Regions from separate parts of the Plantibacter sp. RU18 genome, predicted to be linked through region 2. Evidence: riboswitches for the same ligand, from Rfam matches in the RefSeq annotation. Region 2 holds a riboswitch; the other holds the start of a gene.
The links. Region 2 has a riboswitch for thiamine pyrophosphate ahead of ABMA10_RS13160 (ECF transporter S component). Riboswitches for the same ligand answer to the same signal wherever they lie in the genome.
Positions count from the first base shown of each region.

Region 1: another riboswitch for thiamine pyrophosphate. It lies ahead of thiM (hydroxyethylthiazole kinase); the one in region 2 lies ahead of ABMA10_RS13160 (ECF transporter S component).

Region 1 is NZ_CP159618.1:667,851-682,093, reverse strand. It holds gene ABMA10_RS03195 (cryptochrome/photolyase family protein) at 1-475, shown strand, start outside; gene ABMA10_RS03190 (response regulator transcription factor) at 583-1,239, opposite strand; gene ABMA10_RS03185 (sensor histidine kinase) at 1,274-2,530, opposite strand; gene ABMA10_RS03180 (FtsX-like permease family protein) at 2,707-3,801, shown strand; gene ABMA10_RS03175 (ABC transporter ATP-binding protein) at 3,872-4,591, shown strand; gene ABMA10_RS03170 (hypothetical protein) at 4,642-5,031, shown strand; gene ABMA10_RS03165 (pyrimidine/purine nucleoside phosphorylase) at 5,043-5,339, opposite strand; gene ABMA10_RS03160 (bifunctional hydroxymethylpyrimidine kinase/phosphomethylpyrimidine kinase) at 5,386-6,996, opposite strand; gene thiE (thiamine phosphate synthase) at 6,993-7,700, opposite strand; gene thiM (hydroxyethylthiazole kinase) at 7,697-8,545, opposite strand; TPP riboswitch at 8,537-8,639, opposite strand; gene ABMA10_RS03145 (DUF1622 domain-containing protein) at 8,700-9,299, shown strand; gene ABMA10_RS03140 (response regulator transcription factor) at 9,403-10,071, opposite strand; gene ABMA10_RS03135 (hypothetical protein) at 10,323-10,583, shown strand; partial or broken gene ABMA10_RS03130 (ABC transporter ATP-binding protein) at 10,599-11,009, shown strand; gene ABMA10_RS03125 (ABC transporter permease) at 11,006-11,434, shown strand; gene ABMA10_RS03120 (ABC transporter permease) at 11,371-12,318, shown strand; gene ABMA10_RS03115 (DUF2599 domain-containing protein) at 12,846-13,811, shown strand.
Region 2 is NZ_CP159618.1:2,724,935-2,739,177, forward strand. It holds partial or broken gene ABMA10_RS13070 (FAD-binding dehydrogenase) at 1-524, shown strand, start outside; gene ABMA10_RS13075 (hypothetical protein) at 621-1,304, opposite strand; gene ABMA10_RS13080 (acyl-CoA thioesterase) at 1,428-2,300, shown strand; gene ABMA10_RS13085 (acyl-CoA thioesterase) at 2,326-2,799, opposite strand; gene ettA (energy-dependent translational throttle protein EttA) at 2,889-4,571, opposite strand; gene ABMA10_RS13095 (DUF6993 domain-containing protein) at 4,650-5,168, opposite strand; gene ABMA10_RS13100 (single-stranded DNA-binding protein) at 5,191-5,667, opposite strand; gene ABMA10_RS13105 (hypothetical protein) at 5,909-6,106, shown strand; gene ABMA10_RS13110 (hypothetical protein) at 6,191-6,910, shown strand; gene nadE (ammonia-dependent NAD(+) synthetase) at 6,992-7,813, opposite strand; gene ABMA10_RS13120 (metallopeptidase family protein) at 7,909-8,259, opposite strand; tRNA gene ABMA10_RS13125 (tRNA-His) at 8,320-8,395, opposite strand; gene orn (oligoribonuclease) at 8,446-9,066, opposite strand; gene ABMA10_RS13135 (SCO4848 family membrane protein) at 9,119-9,343, shown strand; tRNA gene ABMA10_RS13140 (tRNA-Arg) at 9,371-9,446, shown strand; gene ABMA10_RS13145 (hypothetical protein) at 9,536-10,123, opposite strand; gene ABMA10_RS13150 (energy-coupling factor transporter transmembrane component T family protein) at 10,120-10,920, opposite strand; gene ABMA10_RS13155 (ABC transporter ATP-binding protein) at 10,917-12,398, opposite strand; gene ABMA10_RS13160 (ECF transporter S component) at 12,401-13,030, opposite strand; TPP riboswitch at 13,067-13,175, opposite strand; gene ABMA10_RS13165 (hypothetical protein) at 13,233-13,562, opposite strand; gene dinB (DNA polymerase IV) at 13,572-14,243, opposite strand, start outside.

The sequences.
Region 1 (14,243 bases), 2.1 Mb from region 2:
CAACTGGCGCGAGTCGTTCGACCGCTTCCCCTGGCCGGAGGTCGACCAGGACGCGTTCACCGCGTGGACGACCGGCCACACCGGGGTGCCGCTCGTCGATGCCGGGATGCGCGAGCTCTGGGCGACGGGCACGATGCACAACCGCGTCCGCATGGTCGTGGCGTCGTTCCTGACGAAGAACCTGCTCATCCACTGGCGGCTGGGAGAGGAATGGTTCTGGGACACGCTCGTCGACGCCGACCCAGCGTCCAACCCGTTCAACTGGCAATGGGTCGCCGGTAGCGGCTTCGACGCCGCGCCCTACTTCCGGATCTTCAACCCGGAGCGCCAACGCGAACGGTTCGACGCCGACGACACGTACATCCGGCGCTGGGTGCCCGAGTACGGGACGGACGAGTACCCGCAGCCCATCGTCGACCTCGGCGAGACACGGCACGCCGCGCTCGCCGCCTACGAGCAGACCAAGGGCGCCTGAGCCCCGCCCACTGAGCCTGTCGAAGTGCCGGGACGGACAGCCCCACGAGGAGCTCGGGGGAACGAAGCAAGCTCGGGAGACACAGAGCGTCCGCGGCGCGGTCGCGCTCAGCGCGGGCGGAAGAGGCCTGCGCGCTGGGCGGCGGCGATCGCTGCGGAACGGTTGGAGACGTCGAGCTTCGTGTAGATGTGCGCAAGGTGCGACTTCACCGTCGTCTCGCCGACGTGCAGGCGCCCGGCGATCTCGAGGTTCGTGAGTCCTTCAGCCGCATTCGCGAGCACCTCGATCTCCCGGGCGCTCAGCGCCTGCTGCGGCGCGCTCACCCGTGCGACGAGTCGGGTCGCGACGGCCGGCCCGAGCACAGAATTCCCGGCAGCCGCGGATCGGATCCCGGCGATGAGGTCCTCGGGCGCGGCGTCCTTCAGCAGGTACCCGGCAGCCCCCGCCTCGATCGCTCCGAGGATGTCGGCATCCGAGTCGTAGTTCGTGAGGACGAGGACCGACGGTCCCCCGGGCAGCGCGGTGATCTCCCGCGTCGCGTCGATACCGGTCGGACCGTCACCGAAGCTGAGGTCCATGAGGACGAGGTCGGCGGATGGTGCCGCGGCGACCGCCTCGGCCGCGGTCGCAGCCGTGCCCACGACGACGACGTCGGCGACCGGTGCCAACACGGCGACGAGGCCGGCACGCACGATCGGGTGGTCGTCCGCGATCACCACTCGGATGGCAGAGGCGTCCGTGGTCTCCTCGGTGGGCTCGGTCATCAGCGCTCCCATCCCATCGGCCCTGTCGGTCGACTCATCGTCCAGGCTCCGCGAACCGCACGGTGACCGTCGTCCCGGCCCCTGACGAGCTCCGCACCTCGACGTCACCACCGAGCTGGGCGATCCTGCGCCGCATCGACACGAGCCCGAACGACCCGCCGGCGGCGCGGTCGACGAACCGCTCGGGATCGAACCCGATCCCGTCGTCGTCGATGTCGAGGATGACCTCTTCGTCGAGGTAGCTGAGCGTCACGTCGGCACGGCCCGCGCCGGCGTGCTGCACGACGTTTGCGAGGCTGCTCTGCGCAACCCGCAGGAGCGCCGTCGTCACGGGAGTGCTCACGAGGATCGGCTCCCCGGTGACCGTCATCGAGATCGGAAGGCCGCTCTGCGCGCTCGTCGTGGCGGCGAGACGTTCGAGGGCGTCGGCGATGGTCGAACCGACGAGTGCCGGCGGGCTGAGTTCGTCGATGAGGCTGCGCGTCTCCGCGAGCGCCGTGGCCGCGGCCTCCCTCGCCAGGCCGATGTGCGATCGGAGCTGCTCCGTGTCGATCGTCGCGGCTCCTGCCGAATCGCCGGCCGCCCGCTCGGCTGCGTGCAGGAGGAGCTGGATGCTCGAGAGCGCCTGGGCGACGGTGTCGTGGAGCCCGGCGGCGAGGCGTTCCCGCTCGGCGAGCTTGCCGGTCTCTCGTCCTCGCGCGGCGAGCTCCTCGCGTGCCGCGACGAGTTCGGCGATCAGCTGCTCGCGTTCGGCCGCCTCACGGGCGAGCGCCTCGTACCCGAGGCCGATCGCGACGGCGACGGCGGCGCCGACGAGCGGGCCCACGACTCCGCCGACGCTGAAACCCGAGTGCACACCGATCGCGACGATGGCGGCGAGGGTCGCCACCACGACGGCCGGCACCGCGACCGCCCGCGGCAGGAGGTGCAGGTAGAGGAAGAACAGCGGGAACACGAGGTATGCGGCGTCCGGGCTGAGCAGGACGAGGACGAGCCATTCCAGCGTGAGCAGGACCAGCCAGGCGACGACGATCGGCCCGTGGCGCGGAGCGACATCCGCGGAGGCTCGCGACGACGCTGCGTCCGCGGCGGTGCGACGCGCACGAGTCCCGAGCGCAGCCCCCGCGGCGTAGCTCACGACCATGACGACCGCCAGCACGATGGCGGGTATGGCCGTCGCGCCGCCGACGGTGAGCGAGCGCACGATCACGAGTGCGATGAGCGCGGCGACGAGCGCGTGCAGACCGAGTTTGAGAGCGGTGAACACGGGGCTGAGGGCCGAGTGCGTCATCCGCCCAGCGTACGCGGACGGTCCAGTCGGCGAATCATCAGAAAGGTGGAGGGCGGCGTCCACCCGACGGCCGCGCAGGACCGTCCCGGCCGACGATGCCCTTCCGGCTTCCGCTCGCGAGCATGGAAGGGTGCTGCACCGCGGAGACTCCGACGGGCGGCACGCAAGGAGATCCCATGTTCGTCGCCTGGCGCGACATGCGCTTCGCCACCGGTCGCTTCGTGCTGATCGGGGCGGTCGTCACCCTCATCACCCTGCTCGTCGGTTTCCTGAGCGGCCTCACCGCCGGACTCGCGAACCAGAACATCTCCGCGATCACCGGGCTGGGAGCGTCGAGCGTCGTCCTCGCCGAGCCGGCCGACGGTGAACAGGTGAGCTTCGCCGATTCGACGCTCGACGCGGACGCGGCCGCCGACTGGGCTGCGCTTCCGGGCGTCGAGCGGGTGCAGGAACTCGGCATCAGTCAGACGCGGGTGACCGCCGACGATGCTCGGACCTCGGTGTCCGTGTTCGGAGTCGAGCAACTGGGCACCGATGTCTCCACTGCATCGACAATGGAGACCCCTCGTCCCGGCACCGTCCGCCTCAGCCGGACCGCCGCTGATGCGCTGTCCGTCGTCGACGGCGACACGGTGACGATCGCCGGCACGGACCTCGACGTCGCCGGCGTCGTGGACGACCAGTGGTACAGCCACACCCCCGTGGTCTGGACGTCGCTCGCCGACTGGCGGTCGATGCAGACCTCGATGGGTGCACCGAGCAGCGGTTCGACCGCCCTCGCGATCACCGGCAGCCCCGATGCGAGCGACGTCGCGGCGGCCGAAGGCAGCACGGGCACCGTGTCGAAGGACGTGCTGTCGTCGCTGCTCGCGATCGGTTCGTTCCGCTCGGAGATCGGCTCGCTGCTGCTCATGGTCGCGATGCTGTTCGGTATCTCCGCCCTCGTCATCGGCGCATTCTTCACCGTCTGGACCATCCAGCGCGCGGGCGACGTCGCGATCCTCAAGGCCCTCGGCGCGACGACGGGCCGGCTCACCCTCGATGCGTTGGGCCAGGCCCTCGTACTGCTCGTCCTCGGCGTCGGGCTCGGTATCGGGCTCACTGCCGCACTCGGCGCTGCGGCCGGGACCGCTCTTCCATTCGTATTGAGTCCGCTGACGACGGTCCTGCCTGGCATCGTCATGATCCTGCTCGGACTCGTCGGGGCGGCGTTCGCACTCCGTTCCATCCTGTCGGCCGACCCGCTCACTGCGCTCGGTGGCAACCGGTGAGCGCCGCATGCTCTGCCGGACCCCACCGCACCACCGTCGCACAACCCGCCCACACCACCGGAGGCACCGCATGATCACCCTCACCGACGTCACCCTCACCTTCCCCGACGGCGACAGCCGCGTCACCGCAGTCGACCATGCGAGTCTCGCGGTTCCGGCGGGCACGGTCGCCGCTCTCACCGGTCCATCGGGTTCCGGCAAGTCCAGCGTCCTCGCGGTGGCCGCCGGGCTCATCCGGCCCGACAGCGGCTGGGTGGAGGTGGCCGGCGTCGACGTGGCCTTGCTCGATCGCCGAGCGTCGACGGACTTCCGGCGCACGAGGCTCGGCATCGTCTTCCAGCAGGCGAACCTCCTCCCCTCGCTGACGGCCGTCGAGCAGCTGTGCGCGCTGCACGAGCTCGGCGGACGTGTCTCGCGCGGGAGTCGCGCTACGACGAAGGACCGGGCGCGGATGCTGCTGGCAGCGGTCGGGCTCGCAGACCAGGGCGACAAGCGACCGCACCAGCTGTCCGGAGGTCAACGGCAGCGCGTCAACATCGCCCGCGCGCTCATGAACGAGCCGCAGGCACTTGTCGTGGACGAACCGACGAGCGCGCTCGACCACGAACGCGGCTCCGCGATCATCGACCTCATCCTCGAGCTGACGGAGACGTCCGGCGCGGCGACCCTGCTCGTCACCCACGACCGCGCCCACCTCGACCGCATGGACCAGGTGCTCGTCATGCAGGACGGCAGGCTGTCCGTCGACGCTCAGGTCGCCAGTACCCCAGCGCTGGCGCGCCAGGCCTGACGACGGGAGCCCTCGGCGATAGGGTGATGCCACGTCGAGAGAGGACCGCCATGCGCACCGTCACCCGAGCACTGACCGTCATCGCGATCCTCGGAGCGGTCCTCGGCACAAGCGCCTGCACCAGCGGCACTCCCTCCGGGCGGAGCTCAGCGAGCGACGCAGGCGTGATCGCTCCCGTGATCGTGCAACTCGCCGACCAGGACGGACGGACGGTGAGCGTCGGCCTCGGGAACGTCGTCGACCTCGTCGCCGTCGACCCGAAGGCCTGGACGGCGAAGATCACCGATCCGTCGATCGCGGAGTTCGTCGCCGGAGGCACCCGCGGTGGCGCGACGTTCAACCCAGGCGTGCAGCCGCTCGCGGTCGGCACCACCGAGGTGACGCTGACGAACGACTCCGACGACACGACGGTCGTGTTCACCCTCGAGGTGACGGAGTAGGCGCAAGCGGCCTACGCGTCGAGGTAGCGGCAGAGGTACGCGGTGGCGACTTCGACCTCGAGCTGGAAACTGCTGCTGCCGGGGACGCTGAACTGCGCGCCCGGGCCGAAGTCCTGCCACGCAGTCGTGCCCGGGAGCAGGACGCGCAGCTTGCCCGATACGACCGTCATCTCCTCGGCCTTGCCCGTGCCGAACGTGTACTCCCCCGGTGCCATCACGCCGACGCTCGCGGACTCGGCACCCGGCTCGTTCGTGGCGAAGCCGATCGACTTCACGTTGCCGTCGAAGTACTCGTTGCTCGTCAGCATGGGGGCCTCTCGTCGTGATGCTCGACCGCTGTGGCCGAACCAGCCATCATCGTAGCGGCTCGGCGAAGAAGGCCTCCTCGTGCGCCGCGGAGGCGAGGAAGGCCCGCCGCATGCGCTGTACCCCGCCCGCGTCCGCCCGCGCAGCCGCACGGCCGACGATCTCGACGGCCCGGTCGCACGCGACCGCGAAGGACGGGTCGGCATAGGTGTCGAGCCACGCCGCGTACGGATGGCCCTCGTGCGACGAGCCGACCAGACGCTCGCCGAGATCCTGGTAGATCCAGTAGCACGGGAGCAGAGCAGCGACGACGGTGCCGTAGTCGCCGTCGACGGTCGACGCGTGCAGGTGGTCGAGGTACGCCGTGGTGGTGGACGAGGCGTCATCGTCCATTCCGTCGACGGCATACGCACTCGACCAGCTGCGGTGCAGCTCCATCTCCGCCTCGATCGAGCCGACGGCGCCCTTCGCCCAGAACACCTGCTCCTCGGGTTCGGGCGCGAGGGCGCTGGCACGCGCGAGCACCCTCGCGTAGGCGCGCAGATAGATCGCGTCCTGCCGCAGGTACCAGGCGAACCGCGCGGGGTCCAGTGACTCGTCAGCAAGCGACTGCACGAACGGCAGGCGATCGATCCGCTCACGGACCTCGACGATGTCGTCCCACCACGATGCGGTGATCGCGCTCCCCCGCGCAGCGACGGTCGACTCCGATGTGCCGATCCCCGCCGCCGTCCACAGCGCTGCGAAGTGGTTGATCGGCCCGTTCCCGGAGCCGACCTCGAGCGCATCGGCGTGTTCAAGGCTCGACGTCAGCCACGCCTTCGCCGTCTCCAGCGCTTCGGCCCAGGAACCCGACTGTGCGACGAGTGTCGCCATCGCGCTCGAGAGGGAGCACCCGGTGCCGTGCGTGTTCAGTGTGGCGATGCGAGGGCCGGTGAACTCGACGACGGTCCTGCCGTCGCCGAGCCGCCCCGCGGCGTCGACGAGCGCATCCGGGACACCCTTCGACGGGCTCACGGACCGGGGTTCGTGCTCGTTCCGGAACGTCGAATCGGTGAGGTGACCACCCTTCACGAGCACGGTCGTGCCGCACCTCGCCGACACCGCCTGCGCCTGGACGAGGGCTTGGGCCCAGGAGGCGGCGACCGGTTCACCGGCGAGGACGGCGAGTTCGGGGAGGTTCGGGGTGACGAGGTCCACGAACGGGAGCAGGGCGCGCATGGCGGCCTCCGCGTCGCTCTGCAGCAGCCGGTCGCCACTCGTCGCGACCATCACCGGGTCGAGGACGACCGGCCCGGTGGGCGTCTCCTCCAGCCACGAGCGCACGGCCTCGATGATCGTCGCATCGCCCAGCATGCCGATCTTGACCGCGTCGATCACGACGTCATCGGACACCGCGTCGAGCTGCTCGCGGAGGAAGGCGATCGGTGGGACGTGCACGCTGCGGACGCCATGGGTGTTCTGCGCGACGAGCGCGGTCACCACGGCCATGCCGTACCCGCCGTTGGCCGCGATGCTCTTGAGGTCGGCCTGGATCCCGGCACCGCCCGTCGGGTCCGTTCCGGCGATGCTGAGCACGCGAGGAACCGTGCGCGGCGTGATCGGACGCTGCGTGTCGGCAGCGGTGATCGGTGCCAGGATCGGTGTCGTCGTGCTCATGCCGATGCCTCCGTCCACGCGGCTCTGAACGCCCTCGAAGCCGCAGCCGGATCGTCCGCCGAGCAGATGGCCGAGACGACGGCGAGTCCCGCTGCACCGGCAGTTCGAAGCGCGGCGGTGTCGGCGAGGGACACACCGCCGATCGCGACGCACGGCAGCGGGGTGGCCGCGACGATGTCCGCGAACCCGTCGAAGCCGAGTGGCTCCGGGTGATCGGGCTTCGTGCTCGTCGGCCGGATGACGCCGACACCGAGGTAGTCGACCGTCCCGACCGGAAGCTGCGCGACGGCCCCGAGGTGCGCGCGGGTGTTCGCGGTCAAACCGATGACGGCCGCCGACCCGACGATCCGACGGACGGCGTCGACCGGGAGATCGCTCTGACCGACGTGGACACCATGGACGACCGCGCCAGCGGTGCGCGCTGCGAGGAACACGTCGACGCGGTCGTCGACGAGCAGCAGCGCCCGGCCGGCGACGACGTCCGCCACGCGCATGGTCAGCTCGAACAGCTCACGAGCGGTCGCGGTCTTCTCGCGGAGTTGCACCGCGGTGACACCGCCGTCGACCGCACGACGCACGACGTCGAGGACCCCGCGGTCGCCGCTCAGCGCCGCGTCGGTGACGAGGTACGTCGCGAGCCCGCGTCGGACGAGGGCGGCATGCGAGCGCGCTGCGTCGACGGGCGAGTCGACGGTGGCGCTCACGCGATCACCGCCAGCTCGCGTACGTCGCTCGCCGCGATGAGGTGGAGGCGGTCGAGGAACGCCGGAGCGAACGTACCGGGGCCCTGCGTCGCCGCGGCGGCCTGCTGCGCGGCGATCGTGTAGACGGTCGTCGCAGCGACGGTCGTCAGCAGCCGATCCTCGTCGAGCGAGGCGAACGCGGCGAACACTGCGCCGAGTGCGCATCCGCCACCGGTGACGAGCGTGAGCCACGCGTGCCCGTTGGAGCATCGGACGGTGCGCTCTCCGTCGGTGATGACGTCGGTCGGGCCCGACACCGCCACGATCGCGCCGGAGGACCGGGCGATGGTGGTGGCGGCATCGATCGCGCTGTCCACCGAGTCAGTGCTGTCGACGCCGCGGCCCCCTGCTCCGAGGCCCGCCAGCGCGATGATCTCGCTCGCGTTCCCACGCACGATCGTCGGTCGCAGGGCGAGGAGCTCGGCTGCGAGCGCGGTGCGGACCGGCAGGAAGCCCACCGCGACGGGGTCGAGTACCCACGGTGTCCCGGCCTCGTTCGCAGCCGCTGCCGCTTCCAGCATGGCGATCCGTTGTTCGGTCTGCGGCGTCCCGAGGTTCACCAGGAGCCCGGAGGCGATGCGCGCGAACGGCCCAGCCTCGGTCGGGATGTCGGTCATCGCCGGGGCACCGCCGACCGCGAGCAGGACGTTCGCGGTGAAGTTCGTCACCACCGCGTTGGTGATCGACTGCACGAGCGGCGTGCGTGCACGGAGCTGGTCGAGGAGCTCGGCCGACAGCTCGACGAGGTCGTCGACACAGGCGCCGGTGGACGGGTGGGCAGACTGCTGCGGTGTGCGAATGCTCATTCGCGACATCCCTTCGCTAGTACGAACTAGATCAGGTTCGACGGGTGTGTTCTCAGCCGGATCGTCTCGCGATCAGGCACCCCGTGTCACTCGCCACCACCATAGCGGTTCGGCCCGGCTTCCCGTCCAGCGCGCAGGCGAGGATGATGGAGGGATGGATTTCTTCGAGCTCGTCACCACCGTCTTCGAGGTCGCCGGCGTCGGCGCGATGGTCGTCGGCTTCATCATCGCCATCGTGCTGTCGGCCCAGCTGCTGTGGCGCACGCGCGACGGAGAGCGCGCGTTCCGCATGCTGCGCGAGACGATCGGTTCGGTGATCCTGCTCGGCCTGGAGATCCTCGTCGCCGCCGACCTCGTCAAGACGGTGACGTCCACCCCGTCACTGACCGACGCGGCCGTGCTCGCGATCATCGTGGTCATCCGCACCCTGCTGAGCTTCTCGCTGCAGATCGAGATCGAGGGCACGCTCCCGTGGAGGCGCCTCGCGACGACCGGTCCGCAGCAGTTCGGCCGCGCGGTCAAGCGCGGCGGCGAGCGCACGCAGCGCCTCGCCGAGGAGCAGGATGCGGCCCCACCGTCCACACCAGCGTCCGGCACGCAGTTCCCCACGCAACAGGCACCGGCTCAGCAGGCGGACGGCACGTATGCCGGTCAGACGCCGCAACCCGCTGCGGGCGCCAATGCCGGGCCGGCGATCGCCCCGCCGATCCCCGACGACGAGGCCGGCTTCCCCGAGCTCCGCAGCCGAAGCTGATCGGCAGTCAGGCGACGACGGCCGCCGCTGCCGGCCGGCGCCCCGCCTCGGCTACACGGACGACTTCGGCGACTGAGCCCGGACACCGAAGACCGGGCCCGCCCTACGCCTCGTGCACCCCCGGCGTGAGGAGGCCGCTTTCGTAGGCGCGGATGACGAGTTGGACGCGGTCGTGCGCATGCAGCTTCGTCATGACCCGATTCACGTGGGTCTTCGCGGTGTGCGGGGAGATCGTCAGGTCGCTCGCGATCTCGCCAGTGGAACGCCCACGGACGATGAGCAGCAGCACCTGGCGTTCGCGTTCGGTCAGCTGCGCGAACTCCTCGGCCGACCACACCGTGGCCGTGGCCGGAGCCGTCGGCGGCAGCACGTACTTCACGATGAGGCGGCGGATGGCGGCGGGCGAGAGCAGGGCATCGCCTGCGTGCACGGCCCGCACGGCCGCGACGATCTCCTCGGGCTCTGCACCCTTGACGATGAAGCCGCTCGCGCCCGCCCGCAGCGCCCCGACCAGGTACTCGTCCTCCTCGAAGGCGGTGAGGATGAGCACCCGCGTCTCGGCGAGTGCCGGGTCCTGGCAGATCTCCGCCGTTGCCGCAATGCCGTCGAGCTCGGGCATGCGGGTGTCCATGACGACGACATCCGGGCGGAGCCGGGCCGCCAGTGCGACCGCCTCGCGGCCGTCCACCGCCTCGCCGACGACCTCGACGTCCGGGGCGCCGGAGAGGATCCCACCGACGGCCTGTCGGATGAGTCGTTGGTCATCGACGATGAGTACTGAGGTCTTGAGGAGGTCTCCGGTCCGAGTGGGATGTCCGCGGCGAGGCGGTAGCCGCCGGGGGTGCGACCGGCCGTCACGCTCCCGCGGACGGAGGCGACGCGCTCCCGTAGCCCGAGCAGTCCGTACCCGCCGCTCGGAGCAGTGGACGACCCGCGCAGGGGCTCCGCGACCGGATTGGACACGATGATCGACAACCGGGCGTCGTCGGCCGTGATGAGGACGTGGGCTCGGCCCTCGACCCCGTGCTTGTGCGCGTTGGTGAAAGCCTCCTGGATCACGCGGTAGGCGACAAGGTCGACCGCGCCCGGCAGCGACGCCAGCTCGCCCTCGGTGCGGAGCTGCACACTGAGGCCGGTCGTCGAGAACTGCTCGATCAGCGCGTCCAATCCGTCGAGTCCCGACTGCGGGGCACGGACGGCGCCCTCGCCCTGCTCCGCGGTCCGCAGGACCTCGAGGAGCGAGCCGATCTCCCCCCAACACCGAACGGGCCGCGCTCCGGATGACGCTGAGCGCCTCTCTTCCTCACCGCGAACACCTCGGTGCTCGACAACGTGATCCTTCCGCTGAAGATCGCGGGTGTCGGGCGGTCCGAGCGTAAGCGCCGCGGCATGGCCGTGCTCGAACAGCTCGAACTGGCAGACAAGGCCAGGAACAAGGCTGTGAACCTGTCGGGCGGCCAGAAGCAGCGCTCGGTGATCGCCCGCGCGCTCGTGAACAACCCCCGGGTGATCTTCGCCGACGAGCCCACCGGCAACCTCGACACCGCAACCGGGGCGGTCGTCGAGGACATCCTCTTCGCCTTGAACCGCGAGAACGGCATCACACTGATCGTCGTCACCCACGACGAGGAACTCGCAGCCCGCTGCGACCGACGCATCATCATCCGAGACGGCCTGCTGGTCGAGGACACCACGAGGGCAGCCGCATGAAGACCATGGACCTCGTCACAACGGCGCTCTCCAACACCTTCCGATCCAAGACGCGGACGGTCCTCACCATCCTCGCGATCTTCGTCGGTGCATTCACCCTCACCCTGACGAACGGTCTCGGCACCGGCATCAACGCGTACATCGACGACACCGTCGGCGCGGTCGGCGGCTCCGACACGATGACGGTGACGAAGGCCGATGGTGGCCAGACGGCGTTCGGCACTCCGGGTTCCGGCCCCGCCGAGTACAACCCCGACAGCATCTCCGCCGGTCTCAGCCCGGGGCCCCTCCCGGATCGACGGTCGTCGCGCTCTCCCCGAACGACCTCGGCACGCTCCGCGGGGTCGACGGCGTCCTCGACGTGCAGGCCGCGAAGACGATCTCAGCCGACTACATCGAGGCCGGCTCAGGCACGAAGTACGTAACGAGCGTCGGCAGCCTCATCGCTGACCAGACCGTGAAGCTCACGGCTGGCACTGAGACCGACGACGGTTCGGACGCCCTGCAGCTCGTCCTCCCGCAATCGCTCGTGGAGCCGCTCGGGTTCAGTGACGACGACGCAGTCGGTTCGACCGTCGACCTCGCCATCACCGACGCCACCCGCACCCAGCACACCATCGAGGCGACGGTGACGGGGGTCGCCGAGGAGACGCTCGTGGGCGGCGCCAGCGCGAGCGTGCTGCCGAACAGCGCGCTGACCGACGAGCTGTTCACGACGCAGAACATCGGGGTACCGACCGATCAGGCGGACCGCTACGCCCAGGCCACGGTCTGGTTCAGTCCGGACGCGACCGACGCGGACATCACCGCCCTGAAGGACCATCTCACTGCCGCTGGCTACACCGGCACCACCGTCGCCGACACGCTCGGCACCTTCACGACCGTGATCGACGGCATCGTGCTCGTGCTGAACGCCTTCGCCATCATCGCCCTGCTCGCGGCGGGCCTCGGGATCGTCAACACCCTGCTCATGAGCGTCCAGGAACGCACCCGGGAGATCGGGCTCATGAAGGCCATCGGCATGAGCAGCGGCCGGGTGTTCACCCTGTTCAGCTTCGAGGCCACGTTCATCGGCTTCCTCGGGAGCGCGATCGGTGCGGGCATCGCGATCCTCGCAGGGACGGCGATCAGCGCCGCGCTGTCCGGTTCGCTCCTGGCCGACCTGCCCGGGCTGAACCTCATCGCCTTCGACCCGGCGTCGATCGCCGTGATCATCCTGGTGGTGATGGTGATCGCTTTCCTGGCCGGAACCCTCCCCGCGGCACGTGCCGCGAAGGCCGACCCGGTGGAGTCACTGCGTTACGAGTAGCACGGGCCACGGCTGGAGCGTGGCAGCGGGCCCGGCGTCCTCGGACACCGGGCCCACCGTTCGTCCCTGAGGGACCGCTAGCTGTACTGCCCAGGGACGTTGGTTGAGTTGTGACGACTCGCTGTAGTCGTTGAGACGTGAAGAGGACCTCCCGCGTTGGAGTGGAGCTGCTTAGGTTCCGTGCCTCAGCATCCCCGGCTGCTCGAATGGGATCGCGGCAGCGAACTGGGACGGCCCCGAACCACGACCCACCCGACGCGACGACAACCGCTTCGCCACGTTCGTACGCGCCGAGCTGAAACCTGCAGATGAACCGCCAGCGCATGAGCAGGACCCGAGCGCAGCGGAGAGTTGCCGAGACATAGACCCAGCCGACGCCTACTTAAAGCAGTCCATCGCGTCCTCAGACCAAGCCTTCGAGCACATGGCATGTCCCCCATTGTGACGACTATCGCATCCTCTCACAATAAAGATACTGTATATGTTGCACTAAAACATTATGTCATCATTAGCTGAATGAGGTCAAAATGAATCTGATGACACGATCGGTCGCCACCGGGGGAATCCTTGCGTTGATCGCCTGCTCCGCCCCTGCAGCCGCAAGCGCCGCGGAGCCCCAAGAGACCACCAACATCCTTCAGGCCATCAGTGACGCGACTTCAGATTCGACGGCTTCACTCGAGAAACCTCTCGCCGACAGAGCGCCCCAGAACAAGGTCGCTGACAGCTCGGTTGTGAATGGGGTTGAGATCGAGGTGCCCGCCAGATCGGCCGATCTGCTTCGTCTGGACGCATCCATCGGGGGCGAGATCTCCGTGCAGTTGCCATTCCCCGACGAAGCCAGCGCAGCAACGGAAATCGGTGACGGGCTCTCCGCATACGACAACGGGAACGGATCGCACACCGTACCTATCGTCAAATCGGATGGTGCCGTTCAGATCACCGCAGTCATCGAGAACAAGTCCGCGCCCGTCGCATACAACTATGATTTCGTCCTGCCCGAAGGTGGGCGGATTGAGCCGCTTGAAAATGGTGCAGCGATCTTGCTAGATGCCAATGACGCATTCCTTGGCGGCGTTGCACCGGCCTGGGCCAAGGATGCGAACGGCGGCGAGGTTGCCACGCACTTTGAGGTCGAAGGAAGCAGCCTCATCCAGGTCGTGGAGCATGACGCCTCCACCCCCTACCCCGTGATTGCCGATCCCTACCTCGGCGTTCAGATGGTTCAGGGCGTCTACTGGGAGAAGCGAGACCCCCGCGGGTTGACGCTCTCCGTCATCCCGACCGCCGGCGGACGGGCGTTCGGCGGGGCCTACCTCGCCGGCGTCGGAGGTTGGCCCGAAGTCGAAGGTCGCGTGGGCAATCAGAGTGTGCAGATGGAGTGGCAGTACATTTGCCACCACCAGTTCGCGTTCCTCAAAGAGACCTACAACCTCGACACCTGGGTGACACGGAACAGCTACGCGGACAGCGTCGCGAATGGATGCAACTGAAAGTGAGAAGATCGGCGTGAATCGCAGCACACTCGTACTGATAGTTACTCTCTGTGTTGGCGCCGTGGGTGTGGTGGCATCCTGCGTGTGGCTGTACCTCAGCGGCGTGCAGGCAGACGCCAATCCGGGTGCGCAGCAATCCCAAGCACCCTGGCTTTTTCTGATTGCTGCTCTACTCGTTTCGGCCGTGAGCGCTGCCGTACTGTTGCGATCCGCGATCCGCGGCTCGAGGCCCTGACCGAACGAACCGCCCACGAGTGCCGCCTTCCCCGCGGGGAGGCGGCACTTCTGTGCGCGGGCTTCTCGATCGGCGCTTCGCCCTGCCAGAGCGCTGCTGCCGGGTGCTGGCCGATCGCATGATCAGGCGGCTCCGCCCCGAACTTCTTGTGATTCTGCTGAGCCCCCGTGACCCGCGGAAGGGTCGCGCACAGG
Region 2 (14,243 bases):
CACCCGGCGCGCCCGGCCCTGTCGAAGCGTTCAAGGAGCATGGCGTCGACTTCGTGGTCGCGGACACGATCACCGAGCTCGTCGCGGGAATGCAGGCGCTCACACCGGAGACGCCCATCGACGCCGCCCGCATCATCGCTGAAGTGGAAGCGCGCGATCGGGAGATCGAGAACCCGTTCACGAAGGACCTGCAGGTCACGGCGCTACGCGGTGCGCGGAACTATCGTGGCGACAAGCTCATCCGCGTCGCGTCGCCGCATCGACTCCTCGATCCCAAGGCCGGACCGCTCATCGCCGTCAAACTGCACGTGCTCACGCGCAAGAGTCTCGGCGGGCTGGAGACGGATCTCGACAGTCGTGTCCTCGGTGCCGACGGATCTCCGGTCCCCGGTCTGTACGCGGCCGGAGAAGCCGCCGGCTTCGGTGGCGGCGGCATGCACGGCTATCGTGCACTGGAGGGGACCTTCCTCGGCGGGTGCATCTTCAGCGGCCGTTCCGCCGGTCGAGCGATGGCGTCGCGCTGACAGCCCGAACTCTGCGCTGACAGCCCGAGTTCTTCGCTGACAGCTCGAGTTCTGCGCTGACAGCTCGAGTTCTGGGGCGCCCTCCGGAACTCCGACTCAGGAGACAGCGCCGGCGAGGACGTGACCCCGGCGTGTGCTCAGGCGCATCCAGCTTCCGGAACGGAACACGGCCGCCTGCTCCGGTTCGGCGATGAACCCGAGCCCGACCGCGGCGAACGCTGCGCCCGTCGGCAGTCCGTACCCGTCGTCGAGCGGCCTCGACCACACCTGCGAGCGCACCTTCTGGACGATCTGGTCGCCGACCGCCGTCGGCAGGGTCTCGGCGATCTCGGCGGCGCCCGTCCGGGAGACGAGTTCGAGCTCGATGGTGTCGACGCTCCCACGACGCGTCCACCCTCCCCGAGGCGGAGCCTGTCCGACCCATGGCGCCGTTCGCGACGACACCGGCAGCTCGAGCGAGATCGGAGCTCCATCAACTGTCGGTTCGGCTGCGTCAAGAGCGGCCGCGCCGAGCACACGCACGATCCGGTCGATCATCTCCCGCGGCGTCGCCAAGACATCGGCGGCTGCGCGATCCGCGAGGGCGAAGGTGCGCATGCCGATGATCGTCGGGCTCCGATCCAACAGTCCTTGCGGATGCAGTATCGGCACCGACACGGCGAGGACGTCGCCGGTCGCCAGCAACCGCACGCCGGAGTCGTCGATCCGGGCGGCGCGGGCGAGGAAGGTTCGGAGATCGGTAAGGGACGCGCGATCGGCCAGGTGCAGAGTGGTGGACATCTCCACTCAATCTACGCCACCGGACGCTGCGAGCCTGCGCCGGCCGTTCGCTCGGCTGGATAGACTCGGCGAGCCGGACCAGATCCTCACGGTCTCCCCGGATCTCGACAGAAAGGCGCTCGCGTGCAGGAACCGATCGAATCCCTCCTGGCTGCCCTCGACCTGAGCGCGCCGGGTGTTCGCACGGACGAGGACATCTTCACCGGCCCCTCGCAGTGGATGCCGCACGGACGGGTGTTCGGCGGCCAGGTGCTCGCGCAGTCCGTCGTCGCTGCCACGCGCACCGTCGACGACGACCGCGTCATCCACTCGATGCACGGGTACTTCCTTCGCCCAGGAGACGTGGACCAGCCGATCACATTCGCCGTGGACCGGATCCACGACGGCCGATCCTTCGCGACCCGTCGCACGCAGGCCTACCAGAACGGCGTGCCGATCCTGTCGATGATCGCGTCGTTCCAAACCCAGGACGACGGCCCGGAACACCAGATCGACATGCCGGAGGGCATTCCAGACCCGGAATCGCTGCCGTCTGCCGCGCAGCTGCTCAGCGGCATCGACCATCCGGCCGCACAAGCCTGGGGTACTGGTCGTCCCTTCGACCTCCGCCATGTCTCATCGCCCGTCTACCTGCGCGTCGAGGGCGAACGCACCGCGCAACAGGCGGTGTGGCTGAAGACCATCGGCGCACTCCCCGACGACGCGGCGCTGCACCGAGCAGCGCTCGCCTACGCCAGCGACTACACCATCCTCGAGCCTGTGCTCCGCCGCCACGGGGCCCCATGGGCGACGCCCGGTATCAAGATCGCGAGCCTCGACCACGCGATGTGGTGGCACCGATCGGCACGGGTCGACGAATGGCTCCTCTACCTGCAGGACTCCCCCAGCGCTACCGGCGGTCGTGGGCTGTCGCTCGGGCGGATCTACACACGGGACGGCTCCCTCGTCGCCAGCGTCGCCCAAGAGGGCATGATCAGGATCCCAGCTCCGCGCTGATCGATACAGCGGAACGCGGCACTGCTCAGCGCCGCGAGAAGACGATCGGGTCCTCGAGGTACGGTTCCCAAGCCGCACGCTCCGTGTCCGAGATCCGCCGTGGCTTCATCGTCGTCGAGTCGACCATGACGACCGTCGTCGATGCACGTGCGTAGAGCGTCTGCTCCCCGGCCCCCGCGGGCGAGAAGACCTCGTAGGCGACCTGCAGGCTGGCACCGCCGATCTTCCCCATCCACAGCTGCACGTCGAGCGGGTCGCGCTGATACGGGATGGGTGCGAGGTACTCGATCTCCTGGTGCGCGACGAGCGTCAGCGTCTCGGCCTCCAGGCTCGCGTCGATCACCGCCGTCGACGGGACCTCCTCCGACGCGATGGTCGGAATCCAGAACACACGGACCCGCGCTTCCTCGAGCAGCTTGAGCATGGCGGCATTGTTGACGTGATTGAACGCGTCGAGGTCTCCCCAGCGCAGCGGGATGGGGACGTGGAGCCTGGTCATCTGCGGTCCTTCCGAGTACGGACGATGGTGCGACTGCTGAAACCGACGACGGCCCACCGGCAGGTGCCGATGGGCCGTCGAGACGACGACTAGTCGCGTGTGAGCTTCCGGTATGCGGAGCGGTGCGGCTTGGCCGCATCCGCGCCCAGACGCTTGATCTTGTCCTCTTCGTAGGACTCGAAGTTGCCCTCGAACCAGTGCCAGTACGACGGGTTCTCCTCGGTGCCCTCATAGGAGAGGATGTGGGTCGCGATGCGGTCGAGGAACCACCGGTCGTGGGTGATGACCACGGCACAACCGGGGAACTCCAGCAGCGCATTCTCGAGGCTCGACAGTGTCTCGACGTCGAGGTCGTTCGTCGGTTCGTCGAGCAGGAGCAGGTTGCCGCCCTGCTTGAGCGTGAGCGCCAGGTTCAGGCGGTTGCGCTCACCACCGGACAGCACGCCGGCCTTCTTCTGCTGGTCGGGGCCCTTGAAGCCGAAGGTCGAGACGTAGGCACGCGACGGGATCTCCTGGTTGCCCACCTGGATGTAGTCGAGGCCTTCGGACACGACCTCCCAGAGCGTCTTGTTCGGGTCGATGCCACCACGGGTCTGGTCGACGTAGGAGAGCTTCACGGTTTCGCCGACCTTGAGCTCACCGGAGTCGAGCGGTTCAAGCCCGACGATCGTCTTGAACAGCGTCGTCTTACCGACACCGTTCGGGCCGATGATCCCGACGATGCCGTTGCGCGGCAAGCTGAACGACAGGTCGTTGATGAGGACTCGGCCGTCGAAGCCCTTCTCGAGCTTCTTGGCTTCGAGGACGGTCGAGCCGAGGCGCGGACCGGCGGGGATCTGGATCTCCTCGAAGTCGAGCTTTCTGGTGCGTTCGGCTTCGGTCGCCATCTCCTCATACCGGGCGAGACGAGCCTTCGACTTCACCTGGCGGCCCTTGGCGTTGCTGCGGACCCACTCGAGCTCGCTCGCGAGACGCTTGGCCAGCTTGGCGTCCTTCTTGCCCTGGACGTTGAGACGCTCGCCCTTCTTCTCGAGGTAGGTCGAGTAGTTGCCTTCGTACGGGTACAGGCGTCCGCGGTCGATCTCGCAGATCCATTGGGCGACGTGGTCGAGGAAGTACCGGTCGTGGGTGACGGCGAGCACGGCGCCCGCGTACTGTGCCAGGTGCTGCTCGAGCCAGAGCACGCTCTCGGCGTCGAGGTGGTTGGTGGGCTCGTCGAGGAGCAGGAGGTCGGGCTTCTGCAGGAGGAGCTTGCAGAGCGCCACCCGGCGCTTCTCACCACCGGAGAGGTGAGCGACGGTCGCGTCGGACGGCGGGCAACGGAGTGCGTCCATCGCCTGCTCGAGCTGGGAGTCGAGGTCCCAGGCGTCTGCGGCGTCGATCGCTTCCTGCAGCACGCCCATCTCGGCGAGCAGGGCATCGAAGTCGGCATCGGGTTCCGCCATCGCGAGGGAGATCTCGTTGAACCGATCGATCTTGCCCTTGATCTCGCCGACGCCCTCCTGGACGTTCTCGAGCACCGTCTTCGACTCGTCGAGTTCTGGTTCCTGCATCAGGATGCCCACCGAGAAGCCGGGCGTGAGCTTCGCCTCGCCGTTGGAGGGGGTGTCGAGACCCGCCATGATCTTCAGGATCGTGGACTTACCGGCGCCGTTCGGGCCGACCACGCCGATCTTCGCGCCGGGGAGGAACGCCATCGTGACGTCGTCGAGGATGAGCTTGTCGCCGACCGCTTTGCGGGCGCGGACCATCGAGTAAATGTATTCAGCCATGTCGCCGACCAGTCTACGGGCGCTCCCGGTGTTTGCGCTGCATGCTCGGAGCCGTTGGTGAGACCAGACGGCCGGGTGTCACCAGTCGATCGGGCGGGTGGCGCCGACGAGACAGCGGCCGGTGCCGAGCAGCGGGACGACCGAGGAGTGGTACCCCGTGGCCGGGCCGTTCTGCCCGAGGATGCACGAACCCTGCCAGCGGATCGAGAACTGGATCGAGTCTGCGGGGTCGCCGATGCTCGTGGTGTCCGAGGAGACCTCCATCTCGGCCTTCGGGAACCCTGCAGCGACGAGACCGTCGATGATGGCCTGACCACCTGCTGCGGGATTCGCGGCGATCGTCGCGGTGTTCACCGCATCGAAGAACGGGAGGTTCTCGGCGGCGGTCCCCTCCGGGAGCAACGACGGAGCGGGTGGAGCGGTCTCCGTCGCACTCGGCGTGACCGTGGGTGTCGCGGTCGGGGCCTGCTGCGTGCAACCTGCGACGACCAGACCGATGACACTCAGGCCGAGCGCGGCGCGCGCGGCGACCCCCCACGCACGGCCACGGATCGACGAGGTTGCTGAGACGGGGCGATCGCGGAGGCTCTTCTGCACGTCGAGCAGTCTACGCGGGCACTCAGAACGGAGTGTCGTGCGGCGGCGGATCCTGGAGCGGCGCGGCACCCCAAGCAGCGGTGTTCGGTGCGACGGGCAGGCCCGGCGGTCGCCGCTCGGTGTCCTGGCCCTGGTGGACTGCAGTCTCGACGCCCGCGGTCGGCTTGGGCTGCCAGTCGATCTCGGACCCGATGCCGTCGGCCTCGATGTCGATGGAGGTGCCGCGGCGCTCGCCCGATTCCCAGTCCCGGATACGCAGGCGGCCGACCACCACGACACGTTGACCCTTGACCAGCGATTCGGTCGCTGCGGTGGCCAGCCCGCGGAATGCGCTCACGGTGTACCAGTTGGTGTCCTGGGCGACCCAGGCGCCCTGCTTCGCGTCGTATCGGCGTTGCTGCGACGCGAGCCGGAAGCTGGTGATGTCGAGGCCGGAGGTGGTGCGGTGATGCTTCGGATCCGTCGCGACGTGTCCGCGGACGGTGATCTGGTCGTTCATGGGGCTCCTTCTCTCAGTGGTGTCGTGCTGCCCGGGGTGGGTCCGTGCCGTTCGCCACCCCGGGTGCCGCTCCAGTTTCGAAGGTGCGTCGCGCCGGTCGGGTCGATCGCCGCAGGCAGTTGACGGTCCCCGCTCGTGGATGACCTGTGGAGCAGGCTCACACCCCGCGAACGGCGCTGTCGGTGGTCGCCCGTACCGTGGATGACACGCCCGACCGCACCAGACCGAAGCAGAGGAACCCATGCCGAACGCACTCAGCATCCGCCCCGGCTACTGGCGCGTCACGGCCGCCGACGGCCGCGTCCTCGGGAACATCGAGGCAGTCGGCGACGACGGCCGTCCCGAGTACCGGGCGAACCGGTTCCGTCCGTCGGTGGTCGGCTATGCCCCGCTCGGACGGTTCTCCGATCTCGCCGTCGCCATCGACGCCTTCCGCTGATGACACCTCCCACCGCGATCACGATCCGGTTGGACGCGGAGCGTCGCCCCTGTTCACGCCCGAACGAGGGGTAGTCTGCCGCGCATGCAGTGGTGGAATGATTTCGTAGAATGGCTGACCTCATCAGAGGTCCGCCCAGTGCTGTTCGCTGCGGCCCTGTTCATCGTGGCCGTCGTGGTGTCCTCACTCGTCGCTGCCGGTGCCAGCCGCCGCGCACTTCGAAGCATCGTGGACCAGCGCGATCGGGAGCAGAAGAACGCTGCGATCGTCGCCCTCATCGACTCGGCCACGGAAGCCAGCGTCTGGAACTCTCTGACGCCGCAGGAGCAGGTGCTGAGCGACCGTGCGGTCGCACAGGCCGATACGCTCGTGCGCCTCAGCCCGATCAAGGGCGCCTCATTCGCAGCAGACTGGGCGAATCACCAGCTGCACGAGATGAAGCGCAACTCGGCGACCTTCGGCTACGAACTCGACCCGGTGGTGGAGGAATTCCGCGACCGCTTGATCGAGTGGACGCGCAAGCCCGCACGCGCACGAAAGAACTTCGAGAGCGATCTCCGTGCATGGCGGGCCGAATCGACCGGCTCCGAGCAGAAGCTGATCGCCGAGCAGGAGACCTGGGTCGCAAAACAGCACCACGAACAGTATGCGAACGGCGTGACCCCGGCTGTCGGCGCCACCGCGTCCAAGCCGGGCGACATCAGCCGCTCGACCGGCGGCTCCATCGACACCAGCACCACGCAGCGCATCATCGACGACGTAGCACTCCTCGAAGCGGAGCGGAAGCAGTCGACCGTGAGCTGAGCAGTGTCAGTCCGTCCCTGGCTGAACAGGAGAAAGGCGGCCCGATCATTCGATCGGGCCGCCTTTCTCATCAGGAGATGATCACTGCCACCAGGTGTCGAACTTGCTCACCGGTACCTGCCGTTTGTGCTCCGTCGCGAGGTAGCGTGCCTCGATCGTCTCCGCCGCAGCCTCGTCGATGTCCCGCCCTTCGAGGAAGTCGTCGATCTGCTGGTAGGTCAGTCCGAGGTTCGCCTCATCGGTCTGGCCGGGGTTGCCGTCCAGCAGGTCTGCGGTCGGAGCCTTCAGATACAAACGCTCCGGGGCGTCGAGCGCTTCGAGGAGCGAACGTCCCTGCCGCTTCGTCAAGCCGCTGAGCGGGAGCACATCGGCGCCACCGTCTCCGAACTTCGTGAAGAAGCCGGTGACCGCCTCCGCGGCATGGTCGGTACCGACGACGAGGAGACCCTGCTCCCCCGCGATCGCGTACTGCGCGACCATCCGGGCTCGTGCCTTCGCGTTGCCCTTGACGAAATCGCTGAGGGGCGCGCCGGTCGCATCCGCGTACTCGGCCTCGAACCCGTCGACCGCGCGCTGGATGTTGAATACGACCGAATCGTCGGGTCGGATGAACCCCAGCGCGAGTTGGGCGTCGTCCTCATCGTGCTGGACGGCGTAGGGCAGGCGGACTGCCACGAAACGTGCCACTCCGCCCTCCGCGCGCACCTCCTCCACCGCCAACTGGCACACGCGTCCGGCCAGGGACGAGTCCTGTCCGCCACTGATTCCGAGGACGAGGCCGCTCGAGTGCGTCGCACGCAGGTAGGACTTCAGGAAGTCGATCCGCGAGCGGATCTCGGCCGCGGGGTCGATGGTTGGACTGACATGGAGTTCCGCAATGATGCGGGCCTGGGTCTCGCGCATATCACCAGGCTACTCGCTGACCCGCCTGCGGAACCGCGCCAGGCGTCATTCGCAACACACTGGAAACACGCTCGGCCATCAAGATCGGTCGCTGTTCAGGCCCATCCGAGTTCATGGAGGCGGTCGTCGTCGATGCCGTAGTAGTGACCGATCTCGTGGACCAACGTCGTGTGTATCTCGTCGGTGAGCTCCTCCAGCGTCTCGCACGCCTGGAGGTGCGGTTCGCGGTAGACGATGATCCGATCGGGCATCTCGCCGAAGCCATAGCGGTCGCGTTCGGTCAGCGCCACACCGTCGTAGAGCCCGAGCGTGTCGAGTGTGCCGTTCTCCGGGCGATCCTCGACGACGAACACGACGTTCTCGAGGCCGTCGATCATCTCATCCGGCAGGAGGTCGAGCTCGTCGACGACCAGAGCCTCGAACGCCTCCGTGTCCAGCTCCAGCATGCGACCCCCCCCCCCCGGATACGACAGAAGCCGGAGGGTTTCTCCGGCTTCTGTACGACTTGGGGTGAGTAACGGGGCTTGAACCCGCGACCTCCTGGACCACAACCAGGCGCTCTGCCAACTGAGCTATACCCACCATGCAACCTGTTCTGCGGAGACCGCGTCACAAGCGACTGGACGAGTCTATTACATGTTTGGGGCGTACCGTGACACGACCGCTTCCGAAACCTGCTTCGCGTCATCCGAGGACGGGCCCGGGAGGTCGACGAAGAGCGCCCCACGGTAGTACGCGAGCTCCCGGATCGATTCGAGGATGTCAGCGAGGGCTCGGTGCCCGCCGTCCTTCGACGGTGCGTTGAAGTACACGCGCGGGTACCAGCGCCGAGCCAGTTCCTTGATCGACGAGACGTCGACGTTGCGGTAGTGCAGGTGGGCGTCGAGCCGCGGCATGTAGCGCGCGATGAACGAGCGGTCGGTGCCGATCGTGTTGCCGGCGAGTGGGGCCTTCGACTCGTCCGGCACGAAGCGCTGGATGTACTCGATGACCTGGAACTCGGCGTCGGCGACGCTCACACCGTTCGGGATCTCCTCGATGAGGCCCGAGGTCGTGTGCATGTTCGTGACGAACTCACCCATGTTGTCGAGCGCCGACTGGTCGGGTTTGATCACCACGGAGTATCCGGGATCCAGGATGTTCAGGTCGAAATCGGTGATCACGACCGCGATCTCGACGAGTTCGTCGACCTCCAACTCGAGTCCGGTCATTTCACAATCGATCCAGACCAGACGGTCCCCAGCTGCGCTCATGGGTCGATTCTAGCGAGCACGGCCGACACGCCGGATTCCGTAGACTGCTGAAGTGATCATCACCGTCTCCGTCCTCCTGCTCATCAACGGTGTCTACAACGTCGTCGTCTGGCCGCGCTTCCTCAAGCGCATCATCACCGACCCGCGCGCCCGTGACGACCAGGGACGCCCGACGACGTTCCTGCGGGTGCACGTGATCCTCATCAGCATCGCGCTCGTGCTCGCAGCCCTGTCGCTCGTGTTCGGTGTCCTCGGCCTGATCGGCGCCGGCGCCTGACCCCCTGCGGTATCGTGGACGACGCCCGCCTCCGTAGCTCAGGGGATAGAGCAGGAGCCTTCTAATCTCTTGGTCGCAGGTTCGAATCCTGCCGGGGGCACCAACACGCGTCTCGCGGACCCGCCCGCCCGGTCATCGAGCCTGTCGAGATGCCCTTCGACAAGCTCAGGGACCAAACCTTCGACACGGTCCTCAGGGGGCGGAGCGTCGAGCCAACCAGGGCGACCAGTGACCGGAGTCGGCACCGCGTTCGAGGGACTGCAAGACCCGCGTCGCGACGTCGTCCGGCCGGCCGGAGGCGTCGACGATCAGGTCCGCACCGAGACGAGGCTGTTCACGGAGCAAGAACGCATCTTCCTGCACGGTCCAACCCGGCAGCCACTCCACCCCGTCGCCGCGTCCGAGCAGCCGCTGCTCGCGCTGATCGGCGGGTGCATCCATCCAGAGCGCGTGGTCCGCGCGGAACCTCGACGCGATCGACGACGCCCCACAACCCTCGACGATGATGGGACGGTCGCACGGCACGATGTGACTCTCAGCACGCTCGGAACGCTCCCAGTCCCATCGACGCCACTCCCCAGTCCGACGCTCGACGAACGGCTTCAGGATCCACTCGACGAGGACGCGGGCGCCCTCGTCCAGCCCCTCCCACCCGGGGTACAGGTCGTCCATGTGGATGACCGTGCTCGCCGTCATCGCCGAAGCCACAGCGGCGGCGAGCGTGGTCTTGCCCGTACCGGATCGACCGTCGATGAGGAGCACGGGCGGTGGGATCGTCATTGTCCGACGAACCGGAACGTACCGGCGAAGACGGCCGCGGCGAGGGCGATGGCCATGATGGTGATGGTGGAGAAGACGGCCACTGCATCGATCCACCCCAGCCGGGACGGTCTCGCCCACGTCCGCGGGATGGGTGCTCCGAACCCGCGCGCCTCCATCGCCGTCGCGAGCTTGCTCCCCCGGCGGATCGCGAACACGAGGAGGACGAACGCCATCGACGCGAACCGGCGGACGACGCCTCGATCACCGAGCCCTCGGGCACGGCGGGCGAGCGCCATGCTCCGCCAGTCCTCGATGAACAACCCCAGCATCCGGGCGCCGGCCAGGATCCCGAGGACGAAGCGCGATGGCAGTCTGGCGATCTGGGAGAGACCATCGGCGAGATCAGTCGGATCGACCCGGGCGAACAGCAAGATCGTCGGCAGGCCGAGCGCCAGCACGCGGATCGTGACGGCGACCGCGAGTTCGATGGAGTTCTCGGTGATCCGCATGAATCCGAACGACCAGTACTCGGTGCCACCCGGCTTGGCGTAGAGCAGCATGCTGAGCCCGCCGATCGGTGCGAACACCAGGACCGGCAGCGCTCGCTTCAGAAATGGCAGCAGTCGGAGCCCGGAGAGCGGGAACAGCGCGGCTTCGAGCAGCACCGCGACGCTGGCGCTGACCCAGTCGATCGTGAGCAGCAACGGGATCGAAAGGATGAGGACTGCGAGCACCTTCGTGACCGGGTTCACGCGATCCAGCGGGGCACGCTCCGGCATGGTCGACGAAACCGTCGGAGGGGCGAAGGTCGTCATGCTGCCTGCACCGCCTCGGCGGACCGTTCGAGCACGATCCGGTGGTCACCCAGATACTCGATCACTCCGGCATCGTGCGTCACCGAGACGATCGTCGCACCGCGTTCGAGTTCGTCGCGCAGCAGCCCGACGAGGGAGAGCCACGTCCGCCTGTCCTGGCCGAACGTCGGCTCGTCCAGGACGAGCACGGCCGGGCGGGCGGCCAGGACGGTCGCGACCGAGAGGCGGCGCTTCTGCCCGCCGGACAGGCTGAACGGGTTCGCCTCCGCGAGTGCGCCGAGCCCGAGGGCTTCCAGGATCTCCGAGACACGCTCGTCGATCGCGCCGCGCGACCAGCGCAGTGCTTGCAGCGCGACGGCGAGCTCGGCACGGGCGGTCGATGCGACGAATTGATGCTCGGGATCCTGGAAGACCGTGCCGATGCGCGTGAGCAGCTCGGTCGACCGCCAACGGATGGGGCGAGCACCGAGCGAGCCGGCGAGCGTCGGCGATGCCGCCACACGACCCGCAAGCTCTGGCAGCAGGCCTGCCAGCGTCAGGGCGAGGGTGGACTTGCCGGCACCGTTCGGACCGACGATGACGGTCGCGGAGCCCGATGGAACCCCGATGCCGAGTCCCTGCTGAACCGGGTGCGCACGGTGCCTGCCGATCGTCAGCGCCTCCGTCGTGAGGGCGAGTTCGTGAACCGGCGGCGCCACACGGGCGGGCAGCCCCAGTGGGATGCCCGGCACCCAGACGCCTGCGGCAGCCAGCCGTTCCCCGACATCGTCGAGCACGCGGTCGGGCGGCCCGTCGGCGAGCACCCCACCGTCTGCGTCCAGGACGATCACCCGGGTCATGAGATCGCGCCAGACCTCCACGCGGTGCTCGATCACGATGAGTGTCGACGAGTCGTCCGCCGTCAACCGGGCGACCGCGTCGCGCACCTCGACGACACCCTCGGGATCGAGGTTCGCGGTGGGTTCGTCGAGCAGCAGGAGCGACGGCTGCATCGCGAGCACACCCGCGAGCGCGAGCCGTTGCTTCTGTCCACCCGACAGTGCCGAGGTCGGGTGGTGCAGCGGCAGATCGAGACCCACGGCATCCAGCGCCGCGCCGACCCGACGCCAGATCTCGTCTCGCGGCACGCCGAGATTCTCGCAGCCGAACGCGACATCGTCGCCGACCTTCGACAAAATCACCTGTGAGTCCGGATCCTGCAGGACGAGACCGATGCGACCGCGAGCCTGCTCCGGCCTGGCACCGTCGACGAGCAGCGAGCCATGGGACTCCCCCTCGTCGGCACCCCCCAACACGCCTGCCAAGGCGTGGATGAGGGTCGATTTGCCAGCCCCGGACGCACCGAGGAGGAGGACGCGCTCCCCAGGCTCGATCACGAGGTCGAGGTCGTGCACGGCCCAGGCCTTGCGACCGGCATGCCGCCAGCCCCAATCATCCACGACGACCCGAGCAGGACCCGTCGGAGCGACGGACACCATGGTCAGACCTCTCGTCGTGCGTCCCGCCCGGAGGCGAAGCGGCTGAGCGCACCGGTGGACGCGAGCGCCTTCACGAGTGCCCATCCGACGACTCCTGCGAGCACCGCGCCGGAGACGAGGAGCGAACCGAGGTAGATCGCGTTGAACTCGGTCCCCTTCTCGAGGTTGCCGGAGGTGAACAGTTCCAAGATCCAGGCGCCGGCGCCCGCGCCCGCGCCCGCGAGGATCGCCGGGATCAGGCCGAAACGCTTGTACGCGAACAACGCGAAGACGAGCTCGGCGCCGAGGCCCTGCGCGAGTCCCGAATACACGGTTCCGATGCCCCACACATTGCCGATGAGCGCCGACACGATCGCACCGATCGTCTCGACGAGCAGAGCTGCGCCGGGCTTCCGGATGATGAGGCCTCCGAGGACGCCGCCGAGCAGCCAGATGCCGACAGCGATTCCACCGAATCCGGGGGTGACGGCACTCGCCCCGGCGTACCAGAGCGAACCGAGTGTGTTCCAGGCCCAGAAGATCAGGCCGGTCGCGACGCCGAGGACGGCGACCACGACGATGTCGACGACCCTCCAACGCAGCGTGCGCGCCGCTGCGCGTTCGATGGGGGGAAATGCGGTCGATGCTGACACGATACGTGCCCTTCCTGTAGACGGAAAAGAGCACGGGATAGCGAGAAATGGTCTCCCTGCGCTGGCATGATCCAGATCAGGTTCGACGGTCGAAGGTGGATACCTTCCTCTCAGCCCGGTTCACCGGACTCCCGTGATGGCACGAGTCTAGACCCTGCCGTGCGCGGGTGCACGGCAGGGTCTGGCATCGCGCCGACGTGCGCTACTTCTTCAGGGCTTTGATGATCCCTGCGAGAGCCTTGCCGCTGACCCAGATGAACGGGATAGCCACGGCCACGAGGGAGATGAGGTTCGGGTCGAACCGCAGACCCTCGTTCGTCTTGATGTATGCCCCGACGGGAATGGAGACGCCGCCTCCGCCGCCTCCGCTCGGGGCGTCCTCGCCATCGCCCTCCGAGCCACCGCCGAAGCCGTAGTACGTGAGGGCGACGGGCACGAGCTTCGTGCCGTCCACGTCCTGCTGCTCCCCGTAGGCCGCGGCGACGCCGAGCCCCTTCGCCTGTTCTGCCAACTTCTCCACGAGATTCGTCATGGTGCAACGCTACCGCTGCGGATCCACCGGCCCAAGGGGTTGATCCGGGCTCTCAGCTGCCTGGGAGTCGCCGCGGCTGCCCAGTCCTCGGCGCCGCGGCTTGCCGAGCAATGAGGCCGGAGCGATGGCGAGGTCGCCGAAGCGGCTCGCAACCCGGTCGATCGTCTGCTCCGCCTCCCGCCACTCCTCGTCCGGATCCCAGAGCCCGGCACCCGCCTCATCAGCCGGCACGAGCTGGTCGACCTTGACGCCGATCAGCCGCACCAGACGACCTCCGCGATCGAGATCGTCGAACAGCGTCACCGCCTCGTCGTACACGCGCCTGCCGACGTTCGTCGCTTCGCCGAGCGTCCGTGAGCGGGTGACGACGGAGAAATCGGCGTACCGGACGCGGATACTGACCGTCCGGCCCGCGAATCCGCCCTTCCGGAGTCTGATCGCAACGAGCCCCGCCAGGTTGAGCAGCTCCCGTTTCACGACGGCGGGCTCGGACACATCGACCGCGAAGGTCATCTCGTGACTGATGCTCTTCTCACGCCGCGCCAGCTCGATGCCGCGGGGGTCGACGCCGTTCGCGAGTTCGAGCAGCCGTCGGCCCGATGCCTCCCCCACCGCGCGCTGCAGCATGTGCAGGGGCGTCGACGCCAGTTGTCCGATGGTCCGGATACCGCGGTTGACGAG